3 regions of the Vagococcus sp. QWL-13 genome follow, and region 3 is predicted to be linked to each of the others. Evidence: predicted binding sites of a transcription regulator. Region 3 holds the regulator's gene; each other region holds the start of a gene.

Region 1 (8,218 bases), 1.3 Mb from region 3:
TGGCTCAAGCGCTGCTTCATCAACCATCGATAATGATTTTAGATGAGCCTACCAATGGCTTGGATCCACAAGGGATGGCAGAGTTTCGCGAGATTATCCGGGAACTTTCCGCCCAAGGCACTTCGGTATTGATTTCCAGTCACTTGTTAAGTGAAGTGCAACAGATTACCGATCGTTTTGCCATTATTGATAAAGGGGAATTGACTCACATTGAGAAGATAAGTGAAGTGGAAGAAGAAGCTCATTCGAAATATGTCTTTAAAGTATCAGATGAAGCCGCTGCTGCTGCAGTTTTCCAGTCTTTCTCACTAGAATCAAAAAGTTTGGACAAAAATGGCATAGAAGTGGTTGTTGCAGAACAGCAGGTACCGCAAGTAATAGAAGCGCTGGTCGTCCATCATGTGGGAATTTATGCTGTCTTTGCCAAGACTGCTTCCCTTGAAGAACGTTTCCTTGAGCTGACGAATGGAGGGAAGAGACGATGATGGGATTGATAAAAAATGAATTGATCAAGTTGTTCAGCCGTAAGTCAAGCTGGGGCATGCAAATTGTTTTAGTTCTATGTATGTTTGCGATGGCCTTCATGTTTGCGAAAAGCAATGAGTCCTTGAAGAATTATTACAAACAGGCTGACGTCGTCGAATTCAAAGGTGGAATGACTGCATATAAGAAACCTGATGGTACTTTGATGACTGATGAAGAGTATTGGCGAGCAGAGGATATCGGCGATGGTGAAGTAGTGGAAGTGTCATTGACTTTAGCTGAAACAGTTGATTTACTGAGCAGAAGATTGAAAAATTATCAGGATAATCCTAAAGTAAATGAAAAAGAATTGTTAAAAGCAACGCAAAAGAAATTGGATTATTATCAAGTTTACTACGATCGCAGCATAGATCCTCCCAATCCGTATGAAGGAGAAACCAGCGCAATTTTCTTCAGTCTTTTCGGTCAAATTTATGTCTTGCCGACACTTTTTTCTGTTATCGTTGCTAGTATGATTATCGCTGCAGAATTTACTGGAGGGACGATAAAATTACTGCTGATACGCCCTTATACAAGGATGCAAATCCTCTGGTCAAAGTATTTCGTGACGATTATTTACAGCATCCTTTCTTCTATTGTTATGGCAGTTTCAGCGTTCCTATGTTCCTTTATTTTGCCGAGCCAATCACTGAATGTCCCTTTGTCTGTCACGACAGGGGCAAAAACAGCCTTGACTGTAGCGGGACAATTGTTTGCCAGTAATTTTCTTTTGATGCTTTTATACATCACGATAGCTTTTTTCTTCTCAGCAGTGATTCGCTCTCAAGCTCTGGCTGTGGGCGTGGGGATGGGGATTTTATTCTCAGGAAGTATCCTCGGTCAAGTCTTGCCGGCGATGATCGAGAAGTACGACTGGCTGAAATGGATTATTTTTAATCTGCTGGGATTGAACAATCAGGTGATTGATGCCAGTTACTATGCCGGTGGGAATTTAAGTATTCCGGCAACGGTAATCGGGATTATGGTTTACATTATCTTGATTCAAGCTGCAACACTTTTTCTATTTAATAAACGTGATGTCGCTTTGACCTAGTCTCTTATCACCTGTCGATAAAAATGATGATTGAAACGTCACGACCAGCTCAGTTTATGCTAAAAAATTACGGAAATTTTTATTAATAGACTGCTCCTAAAATATCGGAACAACATCTGATATCTTAGGAGCGTTTTTGTCAATATCGTCAATAAAATATTCTGAAAGCAGAAAATCTGTGGTGAAAACTATGAGTTTATTTATGGGCATCAGCATTCGTATAGCAGTTTGCCGGAGAAAACCAGCTCGCAATAAAAAGGATTGAATGACAGAAAGTTATCAGCTAGATAAAATATTGGAGCAGAAAATGTTTTATTATGCCATTATTTACTTTGTTTTTTGTTTTTTTTAGCGTTGAATATAACCTGTAAGATAGGCTTTCCACCGTTCAAAGCTAATTCGCGATACCCCCTATATATTGTGTTTCTTATTTAAAATAAGTGTATTTTAACGCAATATATAGTTGCATTTTCTTTGCGTGTACGATAGAATATTATGAGTGAAAGGGTGGTAGAGATGCTAAATATTGTACATAAAGATAATGAACTTCTAAAGATGCACAACATGCTTCATAAAATTAAAGTAGTGAAACGAGACGGTCGTTCAGTTGATTTTGATGATGAAAAAATTTATGAGGCTTTGCTTAAAGCTGATAAAAAAATCCATGGAGAGCTGCGTCCTTTTGTGGAGGAAAGAATCCGCGAAATCGTCATGCTGGTGGATCAGGAAATCGCTTCTCGTTTCCAAGTGGATATTAAAATTTATGAAATTCAAAATATTGTGGAGCAAACGTTGCTGGATCAAAGAGAGTACGATTTAGCAGAAGAGTACATCAATTATCGTACGGCTCGTGACTTTTCCAGACGAAAAGCAACGGATATCAATTTTACCATTGGCAAGTTGATTAATAAAGATCACACACTGGTGAATGAAAATGCCAATAAAGACAGCAACGTGTTTAACACGCAAAGAGATTTGACTGCAGGAATTGTCGGCAAGTCTATCGGTTTGCAAATGCTGCCATCTCACGTGGCAAATGCCCACCAAAAAGGCGACATTCATTACCATGATTTAGATTATCATCCGTATACACCGATGACGAATTGCTGCCTGATCGATTTTGAAGGCATGCTGAATAGCGGATTTAAAATTGGGAATGCAGATGTTGAACCGTCAAAATCCATCCAGACGGCAGCAGCTCAAATTTCTCAAATCATTGCTAACGTAGCATCAAGCCAATATGGCGGCTGTTCAGCTGACAGAATTGATGAACTGCTGGCGCCATTTGCTAAAAAGAATTACGACAAACATATGAATGATGCCAAGCAGTGGATCGAAGATGAAAGTAAACACGACGAATACGCTAAAGCTAAAACAGCTAAAGATATTTATGACTCCATGCAGAGTTTAGAATACGAAATCAATACATTGTTTACATCGAATGGTCAAACGCCATTTACTTCTCTAGGGTTTGGTTTAGGAACTGATTGGTTCGCTCGGGAAATTCAAAAATCGATTTTCAAGATTCGTATTCAAGGGTTGGGTAAAGAAAAACGCACAGCGATTTTCCCTAAATTAATCTTCACGATCAAGGATGGTTTGAATTTGAACCCCGGCGATCCTAACTACGACATTAAAGAACTAGCTTTGGAATGTGCTACGAAACGGATGTATCCGGATGTTTTAAACTACGATAAAATCGTTGAATTGACCGGAAGTTTTAAAGTACCGATGGGCTGCCGCTCTTTCTTGCAAGGCTGGAAAGATGACAGCGGACAAGATGTGACTTCAGGTCGGATGAATCTTGGGGTAGTTACTTTGAACTTGCCTAGAATCGCCTTGGAAGCTGCGGGCGACAAGAAAAAATTCTGGTCTGTGCTAGATGAAAGACTTGAAATTTTGCGCGATGCTTTATTGTATCGTATTGAGAGATGCCGTCAGGCTCAGCCGGAAAATGCACCAATCCTATATATGTACGGAGCTTTCGGCAAACGTTTAGGGAAAAATGATGATGTGAATGAGTTATTTAAAAATAAACGTGCGACGATTTCTATGGGCTATATCGGCTTGTATGAAGTGGCAGCAAGTTTTTATGGCGGGAATTGGGAAAATGATTCTGAAGCTAAAGAGTTCACATTGGACATCATGCGCTATTTGAAGCGTCATGCTGACGATTGGGGCAATGAGTATGGTTACCATTTCAGTGTTTACTGTACGCCAAGCGAAAGTTTGACAGACCGTTTCTGTCGGTTGGATACTGAAAAATTTGGTGTCATAGAAAACATCACGGACAAGGATTATTATACGAATAGTTTCCATTATGATGTGCGTAAAAATCCAACGCCATTTGAAAAAATTGATTTTGAGAAAGATTACCCGGAGTATTGTTCAGGGGGCTTCATCCATTACTGTGAATACCCTATGCTGCAACAAAACCCAAGAGCTTTAGAGGCAGTATGGGATTATGCTTACGACAAGGTCGGTTATCTGGGGACCAACACACCGATCGATCACTGTTATGAGTGTGATTATGAAGGTGACTTCACTCCGACAGAAAGAGGATTTGAGTGTCCAAATTGCGGCAACACAAATCCAAAAACCTGTGATGTGGTGAAAAGAACTTGCGGTTATTTAGGCAATCCACAAGCCAGACCAATGGTTCATGGAAGACACAAAGAAATTTCTTCCCGTGTCAAACATATGAAATAAGATAATTATTGTATAAAGATTTAAACAAGTTGGCGGAGGTGAGTCGATGAGAAATCCGCAGCCAAAAGAATGGGATTCCGCGGACTACAGCCAAGATTACTATGCCGATTACAAAGCTTTTAATTTTGTTGACGGGGAAGGCGTGCGATGCAGCCTTTATGTGAGCGGCTGTTTGTTCGCCTGCGAAGGTTGTTATAATAAGGCCATTCAAAGTTTTCGTTATGGTCAGTTATATACCAAAGAAGTTGAAGATCAAATCATTGCAGATTTGTCGCAAAATTATGTTCAAGGTATGACATTGCTTGGAGGGGAACCGTTTTTAAACACGAAAGTCTGTTTGTCATTAGTGCGGCGTATGCGCGACACATTCGGCGACAGCAAAGATATTTGGGCGTGGACAGGTTACACATTTGAAGAACTTTTACTGGAGACTGAGGATAAGTTGTCGTTGCTTCATGAAGTAGATATATTAGTGGACGGCCGTTTTGAGCTGGCCAAAAAAGATTTAAAGCTGCAATTCCGCGGCAGCAGTAACCAACGGATTATTGATGTGAAAAAGTCACTGGAAGAGCGACAAGTGGTCCTTTGGGAAAAGTGTGTGGATGCAGAAGATACCTATGAACAAATAAAAAAATCAGCATTGATTTAAAAAAACACTTGAAATCACAGAAAATCTGTAGATTTCAAGTGTTTTTAATTATTCCAAAATAATAACAACTTCAGAAGAATGGCTGATTTTATTTTTGGTCGTTTTCCAGTTAAAACTGAATTCCTTCACCTCATCAGGAGATGAAAGAGAATAGATTTGTGCGACCACACTGCCTTCAGCTGTTTCTCCGGCAGCGATATTACCGTCCCTGATAGCCGGATTGGCATTCACCGGATAGCTTTCGTCATCAATGGAAAATTTTAAAAGCGAGGGATAAATCTGAATATCAGTTTGACTTTCATTTTTAACTTTGAACGTCACATCAAGCAACCCATCGCCAAACAATCCCATCTCTTCCATGTTTTGCTTGGAAAGTGTTGCTAATGTTATATTTTTAATAGAGATATTCAGTCCGTTGGAAGAAAAAGACTCATCTACTGAAAAGTTTTTTGTGCTCTCGCCGTTATATTCTTCAAGTGTTTCTTTGTTAGCTGATAAAATGACAGACTGACTGTCGATTTCTGCAACTTTGGCAGAAGGTGCGGTTTTTTCAAGAACTGGATTATCCTCGGCTATTTTTGGATTGGCAGGCTCGATGACCGGTTGGGCAGGAGCGGAGACCATCACTCCTTTTAATATCACAGCCAAAATTATCAGAAGGATAGCAAAGCCGCTTAAAATCAATCGTGCTTTGAAAGATTTGAATTTAGACATTTCGTTCCCTCTTCTTTCAGAATACTTTGTATGTTATTGTAACATTTTATGAGCTGTCCGACATTAAAAAATTTTAAAGCAAAGATAATCTCTCTATCATCCAATCAGTGTTATACTGGTGATTGTAAGAAATGATTAGGGGGTAACAGCGATGGAAACAAATGAAGAAACGATGTTAAAGGAACTAACTACCGCCAGAGGAGTCCCGGGCAATGAGGAAGAGGTACGGGAAGTATTTAAAAAATATGCCGCACCTTATGCAGATAAGCTGATGTTTGACGGTTTAGGCGGAATCATGGCACGTCACACCGGTGATAAAGAAGGTCCGAAAGTCATGATTATGGGGCACATGGATGAAGTAGGATTTATGGTCACACAGATCACTGAAAAAGGGTTCTTGAAATTTCAAACTCTAGGCGGATGGTGGAGTCAAGTCATGCTGGCGCAACAAGTGGAAATTAAAACCGGTGCGGGAAAAATATTCCACGGTGTTATTGGTTGTAAACCGCCCCATGTCTTGACAGCAGAAGCTCGGAAAAAACCGTATGAAATCAGCGATATGTTTATCGATATAGGTGCAGCTGATGTCGAAGAAGTGAAAGAATGGGGTATTCGTCCTGGAGATATGGTCACACCTTATACAGAATACCGCCGCATGAACGGTACTAAATTTATGTTGGCAAAAGCATGGGATAATCGCATCGGTACGGCGGTTTCTTTAAAAGTATTAGAAAACTTAGCCAAAGAGGGACACTCGAACATTTTATTCGCAGGAAGCAATGTTCAAGAAGAAGTTGGCTTGCGCGGTTCACGGACTAGCACCTACTTGGCAAATCCGGATATTGCCATAGCTCTGGATACCGGTACGGCAGGAGATACTCCCGGGATGACAGCGAAGGAGTCAATGTCTGAGCTGGGGAAAGGTCCCCAAATTTTAATTTATGACGCTTCGATGATTCCTCACAAAAAATTGCGAGATTTCGTTATAGATGTCGCAGAAGAAATGGAAATTCCTTATCAGTTGGAAGTGATTGCGGGGGGCGGAACAGATGCTGGTACACAGCACATCACCCGTGATGGTATCCCAGCCATAGCAATCACTGTGGCAACAAGGTACTTGCATTCCCACACGTCTATCATACACGAGGACGATTATATCAATACGGTTGCATTAGTCACAGAAGTGGTCAAACGGCTGGACAGCAAAACCGTGAAAAAAATTCGTTCCTTCGAATAAATATGTTTTGGATTCTATTTGGAAGCGGGAGAGTTCTCTCGCTTCTTTTTGTACAGGTTTATACAAAATTGTATGTAAAAAAATAGGGAAAAGCAGACGCTTCTTTTTGCGTCTCGAAGGTGACAGGGGCGATAAATATTATATCTTACTGAACATATTTTTCAGGTTTAATTATTAGCCATCAAAGACAAAAAGAGGTAAAGTAAATAATGTGATGGGAGGAGATTGTCAATGGAAATCACTGTTCTTGGTTTTTGGGGTGCGTATCCATGGAATAAAGAAGGCACCTCCAGCTACTTACTGACATCGGCAAGTTTTTCGCTGTTGATTGATGCAGGAAGCGGAACATTTAACATGCTAAGGGAAACAATTGAACCTTTGAATTTGGATGCTGTGATTATTTCTCATTATCACCATGATCATATTGCTGATTTGGGCGTACTGCAATATTACCGCCAATTAAATCAGTCGGAGGGGCATTTTGAGTTGCCAATTTATGGTCATACAGAACATGAGTTTTATTTCAGTGCCCTAACCATGCCGAAAGTGAGTAAAGGCATTCCCTACTACGAGCATACACCGATTGATATCGGTCCTTTTACCGTTGAATTTTTGAGAACACGACATCCGGTGCCATGTTTTGCCATGAGGATTACGGAAAAATCAACCGGTAAAAATTTTGTCTACACCGCAGATTCCGGCTACTTGGAAATTTTTGCTGATTTCGTTAAAAGAACGGACCTGCTGATTGCCGACAGTTATTTTTTAAATGGCAAGGAGGACAATCCGGTACATTTTACGGCAAAGGAAGTGGGCGAGATGGCAAAAAACGGCAATATCCCCAAAGTGCTGTTAAGTCATCTGCAGCAAGAGGTTTATTTGTCCCTTTTAAAAAGGCAAGCAGAAGAAGCAGCGGGTCCAGGAGTCGATGTTTGTTTGGCAGAAGCGGGCTTGAAAATAATTTTATAAGAAATATGTGAAGAAATAGGAGAGATGATATGTTATTCGTACCAAATGAAAACAATGACCCAAGAATCAACCTAGCGATTGAACAGTATTTATTGCAGGAAAAACAGGCAGATGAACCGATTTTACTATTCTATATCAATGAGCCGTCGATTATCATCGGACGCAATCAAAATACAATTGAGGAAATCAATTTGGATTATGTTGAGCAGAATAATATCCATGTGGTTCGCCGTCTCAGCGGGGGCGGCGCAGTTTATCATGATTTCGGCAACTTGAACTTCAGTTTTATCATGCCTGATGACGGTTCTTCTTTCAGAAATTTTGAAAAGGTGACACGTCCGATTATTGAAGCACTGCATTCGAT
Region 2 (8,218 bases), 1.3 Mb from region 3:
CTGAATCGATAAAGCCGTGCTGTTGCGCACCGAGAAGATTTCCGGCACCTCTGATTGACAAGTCCCGCATGGCGATTTTAAAACCGGAACCTAACTCAGTAAAATCTTTGATGGCCTGCAATCTTTTTTCACTTACCTCACTCAAAATCTTCTGAGGAGCATACATGAAATAAGCGTAAGCCACCCGGTTGCTCCGCCCGACTCTTCCCCGCAGCTGATAAAGTTGTGACAATCCCATGTGGTCCGCATTTTCAACAAACAACGTATTGACATTGGGGATGTCCACACCAGTTTCTATAATCGTCGTGGTCACCAAGACATCGTAGGCACCGCTGATGAAATCCATCAGTACATTTTCCAGCTGAATTTCAGACATTTGCCCGTGAGCGAAAGCCATTCTGGCATTTGGCACCAAATCTTGCAGCTCCATCACTTTTTGGTCGATGGTATCCACCCGGTTATGCAAGTAAAAAACTTGTCCCCCGCGGGCAATTTCCCGTTCGATACCGTCACGAATCGCTCCGGCATTCTCCTCCATCACATAAGTTTGAACAGGATACCTGTTAGAAGGCGGCGTCTCGATGACAGATAAATCACGGACACCCAGCATAGACATGTGCAGCGTCCGCGGAATGGGGGTCGCTGTCAAAGTCAAAACATCCACATCTTTACGTAGCTGTTTTAAACGTTCTTTATGTTTCACACCAAACCGCTGCTCTTCATCGATAATCAGCAGTCCCAAATCTTGAAAAACCACATCCTGAGACAAAATACGGTGTGTGCCGACTACCAAGTCCACTTGACCTTTGCGAATGGCTTCCAATGTTTCAGTTTGTTGTTTTTTCGTCCTGAAACGACTCAACAAATCCACAGAAACAGGATACTCGCGAAAACGGTCTAGCATAGTCTCGTAATGCTGTTGAGCCAGCACTGTCGTCGGCACCAAAAAAGCTACTTGTTTGCTGTCTTTGATTGCCTTGAAAGCTGCTCTGAGAGCAACTTCCGTCTTCCCGTAACCTGCATCACCTACTAAAAGACGATCCATGGGTTTTTCTTTTTCCATGTCCCGTTTGATTTCTTGTACGCTACGCAACTGATCTTCCGTTTCCGAATAAGGAAAGGCATCTTCAAATTCTTTTTGATAACTGTCATCAGGAGAAAAAGCGTAACCTTTTTCCGCCTCGCGGGCAGCATACAGCTGAATCAAATCGTCAGCGATGTCTTCTATCTTCCCTGAGACCCTTTTTTTCGTCTTAGTCCACTCACTGCCGCCAAGCTTATTGATTCTAGGGGTTTTTGATTCGGATGCAACATATTTTTGAATCAAATTTAGTTGCGTCACCGGAATAAATAATTTGTCATTATTCTGGTAAAGGATGGTCATGTAGTCTTGATGCACACCATCCATCTCCAAGGTTTCCATACCAATGTACTTGCCGATCCCATGATTGACGTGGACGACATAGTCTCCGGGTTTCAACTCATTATAACTTTTTAACCGCTCCGCATTGGAAAGGGTCTGAGTTCTGGCACGTTTTCGTTTGGTGGTTTGCAGCAGCTCTTTTTCAGTCACTACGACCAGTTTTTCTTCAACCAGTTCAAAACCGTTCTGCAATGTTCCTAAACGGATCTGGGTTTTCCCTGCTAATAATTCGCCTTCATACTGGCTCACTACCGCCACGTGATAATCTTCCAGCATCTCGGACATTTTACGGCCTTTTTCTTCATCAGAAACCAGCAAAACAACAGTTTCTTTCTTTTTATGCCAGCTGGCGATTTCTTCTTTCAGCAAAGGTATCTGCCCGAAAAATTGCTGCATCGAGCGGCATTGAAAATGATATATTTTTTGAAACTTTAAATTTCCCATCCCCTTTTGAAAAAGAGAAAAAAAGGATTGAGACAAAGGTGTTTCCTTAACGATGGTACGGATATCCCGCCCAAATTTTTGCTCCGGAACCATTCGCAGTTCTTGCAGCTTCAATGTGACCCACTCGGCTTCTTCCAGCAGCAGTTCTCTTTCCACTTCAAGAACTCGGGCGTAATCATCTATAATGATGACGTCTTGTTCTGTCAGATAGGATTGGATACCAAGTTTTTCTTGGTAGACTAAATCCAAATAATAACGTACCTCTTCGGTGGGATTTCCCTGCTCCCATTCGTCTGCCAGCTGGTGAAAGTAAGTTTCTATCAGCTCCCGGTCCGTTTCATCCTTGATACCGCCCACGTAAGAGGACAATGCCTGCCTTAATTTAAGAGCTCCTTGTACCAAATCTTCTTTAGAAGGCAGGATGTCTGTAGCAGGTGTCAAAATAAAAGACTCAATATTTTGGATGGAACGCTGTGTTTCCACATCAAAAGTTCTTAGAGAATCTACTTCGTCATCAAACAAATCAATACGGTAAGGGTACTCGCTGGTCAGAGGATAGACATCGATGATGCCCCCGCGGACACTGAATTCACCCGGTTTGCCGATCATCGTTTCTCTCTTATAACCCATCAATACTAAATCACTTAGAAAACTCTCAATATTTATAATACTGCCGATTGCAATTTCCTTTTCATAGGACCGCCAAGTTTCAGGTGCCGGCAAATATTTACGATAGCCTGCTGTCGGAACCAGCAAGATACCTGTACGATTGCTTGCCAAAAAAGACAACGCCGCAATCTTATCTGCCATGGCTTCCGGGGAAGAAAAACTCATTTCCACCGATGTTGCTTCGTCAACAGGAAAGCTGAAAATTTCCTCATCTGGTACCACATTGCGCAAATCTTCAAGCAAATGGTTCATTTGATACAAATTCGGGACGACGATGACCAACTTGTTGCCTTTTGAATGATATAAACTTGCCATCGCCAACATTTTCGCTGAATTCGTCAATCCCACCACCAACTGATGAGAATTGTTTTCTGTTCCCTTTATCCATGATTGAATTTTTTCTGTTTGTAACATTTTCTCCACAAAAACCATTATCTTCACCTAAATCTTTCCGTTAAAGCGGCTCATCGTTTTAACAAAATCATTTTCTTTTATCCAGTCTTCACAGGCGTCTGCCGCTGTCTTTACTGAAAGAAGCATTTCTTCGTGAGCTTCTTTTGGAAAAGGGCTCAACACGTGACTTACCACATCTTGCCCCGGAAAAGGGCGGTCTATACCAACACGGATTCGATTGAAATTTTGAGTCCCAAAATGCTGGATCAGACTTTTAATCCCGTTATGACCTCCCGCACCGCCTTTTTGTCGCAGCCGGATTTTTCCGACTGGCAAGTCCATGTCATCATAAATTACTAACACATCTTCTAAGGGCACTTGATAGTAATCCATCAACGGACGAACTGAACGACCCGTTAAATTCATAAAAGTTTGAGGTTTGACCAGCAATATCTTCTCTCCAGCAGAAAAAAACTCTGAGATTTCTGCTTCAAACTGGTGTTTTTTCCATGTGGTATTTTCGCGAAATGATAATTCGTCTACGGTGATAAAGCCGATATTATGTTTTGTTGCCATATATTTTCTGCCCGGATTGCCCAAGCCTACGATTAATTTCATTTATTTCCCTTTCGTCTTCCGTTCATTTAAAAAACAAGTTAAACAACACAAAATAGCCGAGCAACTTGCATTGCCCAGTCCTATCTGTTAGTATAACATAGATTATGGGAAAAAATATTAAAAAAGATTATATATTGCTTTTTTTAAGCGTAAAGGATTCACTTTTATTTCAATTATGTTACAATATGCTTAAATTTTATTAAACGGGGGACAAAATGAATAAGAAAACCATTTTGCTGGCTGTCGCCGGTCTTTTGATTGCGATACTCGCATTTGTTTATATTAAACAATATTCTTTTTACAAAAGTCATTTCTTGCCAAAAACAGTTGCCAATGGCATAAATATCAGTGATATGACCGCTGAACAAGCAAATGCTAAATTAGTGGAAAAAGCAGAGCAAAATCAGGTTGTGATTACAGACAATGGTGCCGTCTGGAAGGAAATCTCAACTAAAGAAGCAGGCGTGCAGTACAATTATCTGAAAGAGCTAAAAAATCTACTGAAAAAACAATCCCGCGGGACTTGGTTTTTAGCAACTTTTTCAAATAAAAAAAGCACTTTGGAAAGTACTGCGATTGATGATGAGGCTTTGAAAGTAACTATTGATAGTCTGACACAGGAACTGGAAGCTTTCAATAATGAACGTACACCGACCAAGAATGCTTCGATCGAGAAAACTGACAACGGCTTCGAAATCGTTCCTGAAGTTCAAGGGAATGCTTTTGATGTGAATAAAGTAATCACAGACTTTGAAAAAATACTTCGTCAAGGGAAACCAACCCTTGAGTTGGAAAATTATACGAAAGTGCCGACAGTCAAGAGCGATAACGCTGAATTGAAAAGCAATTTAGAAGCTGTGCAAAAAATAGCCCATCAAAGCGTTGCCTATGTCATCAACGGTCAAAGAATCGAAGTGCCGATAAATACAGTCGCCTCTTGGATCAATTATGACAGCGAAACCCAAGACATCGGACTTAATGATGAGAATATGCGCAATTTTGTGGCTGAACTAGGCAACCAATATAACACCAGTACTAATGCTTCTGCTTTCAATAGTACCCGCAGAGGACAAGTTTCTGTCCCGGCCGGTACATACAGCTGGACGATTTCCACCGATCAGGAGACAGAAGCCTTAAAAGAAGATTTTCTGGCAGGAGACGGCGTAGAACGTTCTCCAGCCTATCAAGGAAGTGCTTCACCGGGATCGGCATTGATTGGCAATACTTATGTTGAAATAGATTTGCAAAATCAGCACATGTACTATTATGAAGCAGGCGCTCTGAAACTGGAAACTGACATTGTCACTGGAAAACCTTCAACCCCTACTCCGACAGGTGTCTTTTATGTCTGGAACAAATCTCAGAACGAAACGTTGAGAGGCACCAATGATGACGGAAGCAAATACGCTGAACCTGTCAGCTACTGGATGCCGATTGACTGGACCGGTGTTGGTATCCACGATTCCCCGTGGCAGCCGGCTTACGGCGGACAATTATGGCAATCGATCGGATCCCACGGTTGTATCAATACACCGCCCGGAGTGATGCCTCAATTTTATTCAATGGTTGGCGTTGGAACTCCTGTAATTGTATTTTAAAACAAGATTATTTTTCAAAAGCAGGTCGCACATCAAAAAGATGTGACAGACCTGCTTTTTTTATTTTTGCAAATCATTCTCCTTCTTTTACCAACTAAATTTTCTCTCATATTTTTAATTTTCACCCTCTTATTATCCCCAAAAATCTGTTGATAACTGACTTGTTTTCATGAAAATATCATTGTGAAAACACTCAACCTCATAGACTACACCTTTTATCCACATTGTGAATAAAACACCAATACTTGTGTTTTAAAATAAATTAAACACAATATATGGTGTGTTTGAGTTGACTTTTTTTCTATAGACAGTATACTATTAATTATCAAAAAGTTTTTGGAGGTAAGCAGCAATGAACAAAATTACTCTTTATACAAAAAATAATTGTCCCCAATGCAAGATGACAAAAAGATTCTTGAATGACAAACATCTTTCCTATAATGAGATCAATATAGATGCCCAACCGCAATACATTGACTGGTTGAAGGAACAAGGTCACCGTACGGTCCCTGTCTTAACTACTGAAAGCTTAGGCACAATCGTAGGTTTCCGTCCGGATAAATTGCGTACGCTGGCAGTCTAATATGAAAATCGTATACTTTTCCTTAACAGGACAAACCAGACGTTTTGTTAAAAAGCTGGGACTTCCTGCTTACGAAATAAATTCAGGAAACCCTTTTTATGAATTAAATGAACCTTACATTTTAGTCGTTCCTACTTATGATGCTGACGTAACAGAGGTAGTGAACGATTTTATTGAGTACGAAACCAATCGGGAAAATCTTTTGGGAGTGGCTGGCGGAGGCAATCGCAATTTTGCTGACCTTTTTATTTTTACCGCTAAACATATCGCCCGGGATTACAATATTCCGTTGCTTTTCGAATTCGAATTTAATGGTACGAAAGAAGATGTGGAAAATTTTAGGAAAGTAGTGAATAACATTGAGTCTGAAAGAGTTAAATGATGTGTCTTATTTTAAATTGAATAATGAGATTAATCGTCCCGTCGACGGGCAAATCCCTCTGCATAAAGACAAAGAAGCTTTAAATGCCTTTTTTAAGGAAAATGTGGAACCAAACACAATGACGTTCCCCACAGTGGAGGAAAAAATCAATTATCTGATTGAACAGGATTACCTTGAAGAAGCCTTTATCCAGAAATATTCCATGACATTTATTTCATCTTTGTTTGAATATTTGAAGGGCCAAAAATTTACTTTCAAATCCTTCATGGCTGCTTATAAATTTTATTCCCAATACGCATTAAAGAACAATGAAGGAACTCTTTATCTGGAAAGTTTCGAAGACCGTGTGGCATTCAATGCTTTATACTTTGCTGACGGAGATGAAAAATTAGCCATGAAACTGGCGGAGGAAATGATTAACCAACGTTATCAGCCTGCCACTCCCTCTTTCCTAAATGCCGGCCGCAAACGCCGGGGAGAATTAGTTTCTTGTTTCCTTTTGCAAGTGACTGATGATATGAACAGTATCGGACGCTCCATCAATAGTGCTTTGCAGCTTTCCCGAATCGGAGGAGGCGTGGGAATTTCTTTATCCAACTTGCGTGAAGCCGGTGCACCAATCAAAGGCTACGAAGGCGCAGCCAGCGGTGTCGTTCCTGTAATGAAACTGTTTGAAGACAGCTTTAGTTACAGCAATCAGCTGGGACAACGCCAAGGTGCAGGAGTAGTGTATCTTGACGTATTCCATCCCGATATCGAAATGTTCCTGTCCACCAAGAAAGAAAATGCCGATGAAAAAATCCGCGTGAAGACTCTTTCCTTAGGTTTGACGATTCCGGACAAATTTTATGAACTGGCACGCAACAACGAGGACATGTACCTGTTCAGCCCTTACAGTGTGGAAAGAGAATACGGCATGCCCTTCTCCTATCTTGATATCACCGAAAAGTATGACGAACTAGTAGCCAATCCAAAGATTCGCAAAACTAAGATTCGTGCCCGTGATTTAGAAAATGAAATCAGCAAGTTGCAGCAAGAATCAGGCTATCCATATATCATCAACATTGATGAAGCTAACCGGCAGAACCCGATCGACGGCAAGATTATCATGAGTAATTTGTGCTCGGAAATTCTTCAAGTCCAAACGCCTTCTGTTATCAACGACCGACAAGAGTATGAAGTCCTCGGCACAGATATCAGTTGTAATTTAGGTTCAACGAATATTCCCAACTTGATGACCAGTCCTGATTTCGGCGAATCTGTCCGTGCCATGACGCGAGCTTTGACCTATATCACAGACTCATCTGAGATTGATGTGGTGCCTTCTATCCAAAACGGCAACTCATTAAACCATACGATTGGTTTGGGTGCCATGGGTCTGCACACATTTTTCGCTAAACATCAAATGGCTTACGGTTCAGCGGAGTCCATCGAATTTACAGACGTCTATTTCAGTTTGCTGAATTATTGGACATTGGTAGAAAGCAATCTGATTGCGAAAGAACGGGGAGTTAGTTTCAGTAATTTTGAAAATTCTGCTTATGCAGACGGCACTTATTTCGACCGTTACATTGACCAGCCAGTAACACCTCATTCTGAGAAAATCAAAGAAATTTTTAAGGGCATTTTCATTCCCTCTGCGGAAGATTGGTCCGCCTTGCGCGATAACATCCAGGCAGACGGTCTATACCATCAAAACCGATTGGCGGTTGCGCCAAATGGCTCGATTTCCTATATCAATGACACCAGTGCAAGTATCCATCCGATCACTCGGCTGATTGAGGAACGTCAAGAAAAGAAAATCGGAAAAATCTATTACCCAGCTCCGAATTTAAGTAATGAAACACTGCCTTACTACACCTCTGCGTATGACATGGATATGCGTCAAGTGATAGATGTTTATGCAGCTGCACAAAAGCATGTGGATCAAGGCATGAGCTTAACTCTCTTCATGCGCTCTGAGATTCCAGAAGGTTTATACGAGTGGAAAACAGAGACCAGCAAACAAACCACACGTGATTTGACCATATTGCGTCATTATGCCTTCAATCAAGGGATAAAATCTATTTATTACGTGCGGACGTTTACAGAAGATGAAGAGGAAATCG
Region 3 (8,218 bases):
AAGGCTTGGATCAAAAGAAAGTCGCTGAAGAATTATTGACTTTTACCGGGGTGAAGCGCCGCTTTACTGAGAAAAAAGTTAGTGATATGATAATCGTAGATGATTACGCCCACCATCCGGCAGAAATCAAGGTGACGATTGACGGTGCAAGGCAAAAATATCCTGATAAAGAAATCATCGCGGTATTTCAGCCCCATACTTTCACAAGAACCATTGCACTTTTAGATGATTTTGCCCAGTCTCTGGATTTAGCTGACCATGTCTTTTTATGTGATATTTTCGGATCTGCCAGAGAACAGCAGGGTAGCGTAAAAATTGAAAATCTTGGAGAAAAAATATCTAAAGGCGGTACGGTAATCAGCGAAAACAACGTTTCCCCGTTGCTAGATTATCATGATGCAGTGATGATTTTTATGGGAGCTGGTGATGTTCAAAAATTTGAAAGAGTGTATGAGACACTTTTGGCGAGCACGAGAAGAAATATTATGTGATAAGCTAGTTATGTGTTAGTTCAGTTTTTTTCAAACGAATGAAGAAAAGATAAAAAGGAGTGTTTCAAATGAACGATTACAACACAAATCAAGTCTCCAACCAGGAGCAATTGGCTTTAGCCAGTTTTTATTCAAGAGTATATGCAATTTTAGGAATAGGGATTGCCATCAGTGCTATCACCGCATTTTTGGTCATCAACTTTTTCTTTTATCAAGTCGCTGCAGTATTGACCGCCATTCCATTGGGCTTCATGCTTTTATGGATTGCTCAAATCGGCTTGGTCCTTTATTTAGGTAAGAAAGCGTTCAGCAATCCTACCGCAGCAATGGGCGGCTTTGTGGCGTATTCGATTCTTAACGGGTTAACAATCAGTTTTACTTTGGCGAGATATGATATTCATACTGTCGGACAGGCGTTCCTGACCGCCTCTGTCACTTTTGGTGCCATGGCATTGATTGGCATGTTTACCAAAAAAGATTTGTCTGTGATGGGCCGTGCGATGCTGACAGCGTTGATTGGTGTGATTATCGCTTTGGTTATCAACATCTTTTTACGAAGTGAAGGCTTGGATTTCTTCCTTTCAATCTTGACTGTTTTGATTTTCTCCGGTTTGACGGCTTATGACAATCAAATGATTAGAAATTATTATTATCAGGCACAAGGAAATCAGAAAACGTTAAGCGGCATTGCCATCTTCTGTGCATTACAATTGTATCTAGATTTCATCAACTTGTTGTTAGCCTTTATCAGAATTTTTGGCAGAGATTAATCAGATTAATCTGCTGTTTCCGTACTGTTTGATCCTTTTCGGGTCAAACAGTTTTTCTTTTTCCTTTTTAAGCAGATGGAACTTTGTTAGAATAGAAAGGAGCGAAGAAAGTCTTATTTTTAAACTAAAATTTTTTTAAAAAGATTTTCCGAATCCAAGACAGCAGGTTTTGACAAATCCGGCTGAGTTAAAAATAGGAGCTACCAACTTAAGACAAAAGGGGATCAAGTCAATGACAGATAAAAAAAAGTTATTATTAGTAGATGGGAATAGTGTGGCGTTCAGGGCATTTTATGCCCTGTATCAATCTTTGAACCGCTTTAAAAACAGCAGCGGATTGCATACGAATGCTATCTACGCCTTTCATAATATGATGGAAAATATTATAGAAAAAGAAAAACCCAGTCATATTTTAGTGGCTTTTGATGCAGGAAAAACAACTTTTCGTCATGAGACGTTTGCAGAATATAAAGACGGGCGTTCCAAAACCCCGAGTGAATTTAGAGAACAGCTTCCATACATCCGGGAAATGGTGACTGCGCTAGGAATCAAACATTATGAATTAGATAATTATGAAGCTGACGATATCATCGGCACGCTGGCGACAAAAGTTTCCCATGACGATTTCGATGTGGTAGTCCTTTCAGGAGATAAGGATTTAACGCAGCTGGCGGACGATCACATCCGCGTGGAAGTAACGGTCAAAGGAGTCAGCGAGCTTGAATCTTATACCCCGGAACACATCAAAGAAAAATACGGTCTTACTCCCAGTCAAATTATAGATATGAAAGGTTTGGCAGGAGACTCGTCCGATAATTTGCCGGGAGTAACTGGTGTGGGTGAAAAAACAGCCATCAACTTATTGAAAGAATACGGCAGTCTTGAAGGTGTTTATGACCATCTTGACGACATGAAGAAAAGTAAAAGAAAAGAAAATTTAATCAAAGACAGAGATCAGGCGTTTATGAGTAAAGAACTGGCAACTATCTATTTGAACACTCCAGTGGAATTAAAAATAGATGATCTGGCTTATGAAGGAAAAGATTTTGACAAATTGATTCCTTTATACAAGGAAATGGATTTTAAGTCTTTTCTGGCAAAAGTTGACAGTGATGAAATCAAAAGCAATGCAGAAAATCTGTCAGAGATTTCTTTTGAACACGTTCTTGAAGCAAAAGAAGAAATGTTTGCTGATGGGATGGAATTTTATCTTGAAATGTTGGACGAAAATTATCATCTTGCCGATATTGTTGGAGTTGCTTGGGGCAATCAGAAGAATCTGTATGTATCCAAGGGGGAGGAAATTTTGCGGCAGCCTTTATTCAAGCAATGGCTTGAAAATAGTCAACTGTCCAAAAAAACCTACGACGTAAAACGCACAGCAGTTGCTTTAAACCGCTATGGCATCAAACTATCAGGGGTCACGTTTGATGCTTTACTGGCTGCGTATTTATTGGATACAAATGATAAAAGTGAAGACTTGGCAGAAGTTGCCTATAATTATGATTACCGCGAGATAGAAACAGATGAAAAAATTTACGGCAAAGGTGCTAAACGGGGGGTGCCAGAAGACCCGGTGCTGCTGGAACATTTGGCACGTAAAATAAAGGCTCTGAACTATCTTTCTCCCACACTTGATGAGCAATTAAGCGATAAAGAACAACATGATTTGTTTTATGAGATGGAATTGCCTTTATCCCAAGTTTTAGCAAAAATGGAAATAGCAGGGATTAAAGTGGATGCCAGCCGTTTGACTAATATGCAGCAAGAATTTTCAGTTATCTTAAAAGAAATTGAAGAACGAGTCTATGAACTGGCGGGAGAGACTTTCAATCTTAATTCACCGAAACAGTTGGGAGTCATCCTATTTGAAAAGATGGGCTTGCCGCCTGTCAAGAAGACGAAGACAGGTTATTCCACAGCGGTGGATGTTCTTGAGCAGTTGAAAGATAAATCGCCTATCATCCCTGAGATTTTACATTATCGTCAAGTAGCGAAAATCCAGTCGACCTATGTGGAGGGATTGTTGAAGGTTATCCATCCCGAAGACGGCAAGATTCATACGAGATATGTGCAAACGTTGACTCAAACAGGACGATTAAGTTCGGTTGATCCTAATCTTCAAAATATTCCTATCCGTCTGGAAGAAGGACGGAAAATTCGTCAGGCATTCGTGCCGAGAAAATCTGGCTGGAAAATATTTGCTTCGGACTATTCTCAAATCGAATTACGTGTGTTAGCGGAAATCAGTCAGGACGAACATTTGCGTCAGGCGTTTATCGAAGGACAAGACATCCATACAAGTACCGCCATGCGTGTATTCAACATCCCCACATCTGAAGAGGTCACACCGAATATCAGACGTCAGGCGAAAGCGGTGAACTTTGGTGTCGTCTACGGCATCAGTGATTATGGTTTGTCTCAAAATCTGGGAATCACCCGAAAAGAAGCGAAGGAATTTATTGATACTTATTTTGAAAAATATCCCGGGGTAAAAAAATATATGCAGGACATTGTCCGGGAGGCAAAAGATAAAGGCTATGTGGAAACACTGTGGCATCGCCGCCGCTATTTGCCGGATATCAATTCCCGTAATTTTAATCTCAGATCATTCGCAGAAAGAACTGCCATCAACACTCCGATTCAGGGAAGTGCTGCGGATATTTTGAAGCTGGCAATGATTGAGTTGGATGAACGGCTGGCAAAAGAAAATATGGAAGCCACCATGCTGCTTCAAGTTCATGATGAACTGGTATTCGAAGCCCCGGCCGAAGAAATCGAGCAGTTGGATAAAATCGTTACAGAAGTGATGGAAGGTATCGCCACTTTTAGTCTGCCTTTAAAAGCGGACAGCAGTTGGGGAGATACCTGGTATGATGCCAAATAAAATAATGTTGAGCAAGGACTGTTTTCTATTAAAGAAACAGTCCTTCGTTAACAAATAGATTTAGGAGCGGAGAGTATGCCGGAATTACCAGAAGTTGAAGCCGTTAAGATTGGGTTGAGCCAGCTAGTAACTGGAAAAAGAATCAAAGAAGTCGCTGTTTTTTGGCCCAGAATCATTGAGAGACCAGAAGTAGACTTTTTTAAAACACAATTAATCGGGGAATCTATTGAAGGATTTGAACGAAGAGGAAAATTTTTGATTTTTAAATTAACTCATTACGATTTAGTTTCCCACTTAAGAATGGAAGGCAAATATGAATATCATCAGCAAGAGGATGAACTCTTAAAGCACACCCATGTGATTTTTAAATTTGCTGACGGTACAGAATTGCGTTATTTAGATGTGAGAAAATTCGGTCGGATGACATTGATGCCGAAACATCAGGCAGGAGAGTATCCCGGGATTAAAAAATTAGGGCCAGAGCCTATCCGGTCCGAATTTCATTTGGAAATATTCGCCAAACAATTGAAGGCCTCCCATAGAGCCGTCAAACCTTTACTGCTGGATCAAAGCCTTGTCACAGGGCTGGGGAATATTTATGTTGATGAAGCTTTGTTTCAGGCGAGAATCCATCCGGAACAGCCGGCGGATACTTTGACTAAAAAAGAAGTCTTGGCTCTGTACGAGAGCATTATAGATGTCTTGGCACGTGCAGTAGAAGCTGGCGGAACGACGGTAAGAACCTATAAAAATGCCTTGGGGGAAGCCGGAAAATTTCAAGTGGCTTTGAATGTTTACGGGTTGACCGGCAATCCTTGTCCAAGATGCAGCACACCTATCAGCAAAATCAAAGTGGCACAAAGAGGCACCCATTTTTGTCCCAAGTGCCAGAAAAAGAACGTTAAGTGAGAAAGAGGGAATCCAGATGACATTTGTATTAGGGATTACCGGAGGCATCGCCACAGGCAAATCAACAGCGGGGAAATTTTTCAGTGACAGAAATATCCCGCTGATTGATGCGGATTTAATCGCCCGCCAAGTAGTGGAACCTGAGACGGACTGCCTAAATGAGATTGCCGCAGAGTTTGGCAAAGATATTTTAACTGATGCGGGTGAACTCAATCGGAAAAAATTAGGAGCCATCGTTTTCAATGACAAAGAAAAATTAGAACGATTAAACTATCTTTTAAAAGAAGCACTGCTCCATGCTATCAGCGGAGCAATCAAAGATGTCAAGAAAAAAAATCCGGCACTGATTGTGGTGGATGTCCCTTTGATGTATGAAGAAAATTATCATCAGCTGATGGATGCTGTCATGGTAATTTATGTTCCTGAAAAAATCCAATTGACACGACTGATGGAGCGGGACGGATTGAGCGAAGAAGCCGCCGGACAGAGGATAAAAAGTCAAATGCCTATTGAAGAAAAAAAACAGCTGGCAGACATCGTCATTGATAATTCTTTCAGTGTGGCACACACCTATCAACAGCTGGAAAGTTGGCTGCAAACACATTTTCCGGCACTCTAAGCAGGGATTAGAAACTCCGAACAGTTAAATAGTCAGACTGTACCAATCATTGTTTTTCATGGTACAATAAAAGACAGAAGGACTAGTACAGAATGGCTAGTTTGAATAGACTACGAAAACGTAAAATCTATAAGGGGTGAAAAAAATGCAATGTCCAAAATGTCAAAATAATGGCTCCAGAGTGGTGGACAGTCGTCCAGCTGATGAAGGACGTGCGATCCGCAGACGGAGAGAGTGTGAAGCTTGCGGCTTTCGTTTCACAACTTTTGAGAGAATTGAAGCGACACCTTTATTAGTTATTAAAAAAGACGGCAAGCGGGAGGAATTCAACCGGGAAAAAATTCTGCGGGGATTGATTCGTGCAGCGGAAAAACGTCCAGTTTCTTTAGAACAAATGGAAAATGTTGTGGATCAAGTGGAAAACAGAGTGCGGGCTCTCGGTGAAAATGAGGTGCCGACCACTTTGATCGGCGAGTATGTGATGGAATATCTGGTCGACTTGGATGAAATCGCCTATATCAGATTCGCCAGTGTTTACCGCCAATTTAAAGATGTAGGAGTCTTTATCGAAGAGATGCAGGAGATGGTAAATAAAGGCCAAACCTCCAATAATCCAAAAGATGAGGAAAATGATTAGGAGTTGACATTGTTGAATCAGGCATGGAAAAATGTGAAGCCAAAAGATACTTTTTTTGTGCAGCAAGGACAAGTGGTATCAGATGTGGATAAAAAAACGTTAAGCTTTCTCTATCAGCCTTTAATCGGCGTGGTAGCTTTCAGTCTGTATCATTTGTTTTTGACAATGATTCAATCTAACGATAAGGAAAGCAGAGAAATGTTTCATGCAGATCTTCTGAATGAAATGGATATTGATATCCCGACTTTTTATCAAGGACGCAACCGCTTAGAAGGATTGGGATTGTTGCGGGTCTTTGAAAAAGAAGAACACCATAATAAAAAATTTATCTACCGTCTTGAAGCTCCGCTGTCATATCGGACTTTTTTTCAGGATGATGTGTTGACGCTGCTGCTTTTGGACAAAGTAGGAGAACGCCGTTTTAAAGGGTTGGTGGAGGAATTTGCTTTTCAAGAGAAAGTTCCTGCTGATTATCATGAAACTACCCGCAAGTTTGTTGAAACTTATCAGTTCAATGGGGAACGTCTGTTGTCTGCCCCGAAAGAACTATCCGATGCAAAAAACAAAACGGCGACTGTGTATCAGCCTGAAATCCAGCTTACTTCAAAGACATTTGACTGGGAATACTTTTTATCGGTGACAAAAGAGCTCCATCTCAAACCCGGCTATTTATCAGGTGAAGTGAAAGAGTTGATTTTGCTTTTACATCAGCTCTACGGCATCAATGAGTTAGAGATGAAAGAAAATCTGCTGCCTTTTGTGGACTACACTAAAAGTGAACTTGAGCTGAGTAAATTAAAACACTCTTTCGTAAAAAAACATCATACTAAAGAACAGTTGGGGAGTCCTGCTCTTCAATCAGGAAATGTTGTTACCGAGATGGGAAAGAGAAGCAGCAGTTTGAAACAGCAGGGATTTTCTGACGGGGAAATCGGTGTGATTTTGACAAGTGAGGAAAGCGCCCCGCTGAATTTCATTCAAGACATCAAAGAACAGAAAAAAGGGTTTGTTTCCAACGAAGAAAGATGGGCGGTCGAGAATCTGGTCAGACAATCCGGTTTGCCCGACGGAGTCATCAATATTTTGATTCACTATATTTTGGTGGTGAAAAATGAGCCGACTTTCGTTGCAAAGTTGGCCAACACGATTGCCAACGATTGGGCGCAATCAGGTGTCCTTTCGCCGGAAGCTGCAATCGAAAAAGTCAAAAGTATCGTCAATAAAACAAACGGCCCGTCTCAAAAAAAGAGACCTCAGACTGCCAAGCGGAACTATTATCAGAAGAATGTCCGGACAGAGACTCTGCCTGAATGGGCGGATCAGGACGTGAAAGAGACCCCTTTGTCAGAAGAAGAAATCAAAGCATTTAAAGCTAGGTTGAATACATTTAATGGGACAGAAGAAGGTGAATAACATGGAGCATGTTGGAGAAGAAATGGGAAAAATTATCCGCAAAAATAAATGGAACGACCGGTTTCAGCGGCTTGTTTCAGAAGTTGTAAGTCATCCTCAGGTAAAGGAATTTATTGAGGAGCATAAGGACATTGTGACAGAAGAAGTGATTGAAAAAAGCTACGCCAAGCTTTACGAATTTGTTCAAGAGCGTGAAAAATTTGAAATGGGCGATCCCTCCATGCTTGCTCCGGGCTATGAACCGAAATTATTTTTGAATTACCGGTCGATTGACGTGACGTATGTGCCTACCAAAGAGCTGTTGGAAAAACAGAAGGAAGCAGCAATCCGCCAACGCGTGAAAGCAGTAGATATCCCCAAAGATGTACGGGAAGCCAAGCTTAGCGAATTTCATTTGACGGCAGAGAGAATGGAAGCCGTTGAAGAAGCTTACAACTTCATTTCTGCTTATAAAACTAATCCTAAAATATTTCAGGAAGGGCTGTACTTACA

What was found. Region 3 encodes NrdR, which represses ribonucleotide reductase genes. Its sites were predicted from a motif close to ACACNATATATNGTGT; they were not measured.
Region 1: the regulator NrdR is predicted to act here: its motif matches at 1,985-2,000, upstream of nrdD (anaerobic ribonucleoside-triphosphate reductase).
Region 2: the regulator NrdR is predicted to act here: its motif matches at 5,412-5,427, upstream of nrdH (glutaredoxin-like protein NrdH).

Annotation. Positions count from the first base shown of each region.
Region 1 is NZ_CM178746.1:2,439,716-2,447,933, reverse strand. Features, by position in the region: gene AC4PHI_RS11580 (ABC transporter ATP-binding protein) at 1-485, shown strand, start outside; gene AC4PHI_RS11575 (ABC transporter permease) at 482-1,576, shown strand; gene nrdD (anaerobic ribonucleoside-triphosphate reductase) at 2,093-4,285, shown strand; gene nrdG (anaerobic ribonucleoside-triphosphate reductase activating protein) at 4,332-4,934, shown strand; gene AC4PHI_RS11560 (hypothetical protein) at 4,983-5,648, opposite strand; gene AC4PHI_RS11555 (M42 family metallopeptidase) at 5,800-6,885, shown strand; gene AC4PHI_RS11550 (MBL fold metallo-hydrolase) at 7,117-7,854, shown strand; gene lplA (lipoate--protein ligase) at 7,884-8,218, shown strand, end outside.
Region 2 is NZ_CM178746.1:2,423,591-2,431,808, forward strand. Features, by position in the region: gene mfd (transcription-repair coupling factor) at 1-2,968, opposite strand, end outside; gene pth (aminoacyl-tRNA hydrolase) at 2,978-3,547, opposite strand; gene AC4PHI_RS11480 (L,D-transpeptidase family protein) at 3,763-5,145, shown strand; gene nrdH (glutaredoxin-like protein NrdH) at 5,498-5,728, shown strand; gene nrdI (class Ib ribonucleoside-diphosphate reductase assembly flavoprotein NrdI) at 5,730-6,110, shown strand; gene nrdE (class 1b ribonucleoside-diphosphate reductase subunit alpha) at 6,088-8,218, shown strand, end outside.
Region 3 is NZ_CM178746.1:909,650-917,867, forward strand. Features, by position in the region: gene murC (UDP-N-acetylmuramate--L-alanine ligase) at 1-491, shown strand, start outside; gene AC4PHI_RS04275 (Bax inhibitor-1/YccA family protein) at 560-1,261, shown strand; gene polA (DNA polymerase I) at 1,494-4,148, shown strand; gene mutM (DNA-formamidopyrimidine glycosylase) at 4,224-5,057, shown strand; gene coaE (dephospho-CoA kinase) at 5,074-5,676, shown strand; gene nrdR (transcriptional regulator NrdR) at 5,822-6,313, shown strand; gene AC4PHI_RS04300 (replication initiation and membrane attachment family protein) at 6,326-7,726, shown strand; gene dnaI (primosomal protein DnaI) at 7,728-8,218, shown strand, end outside.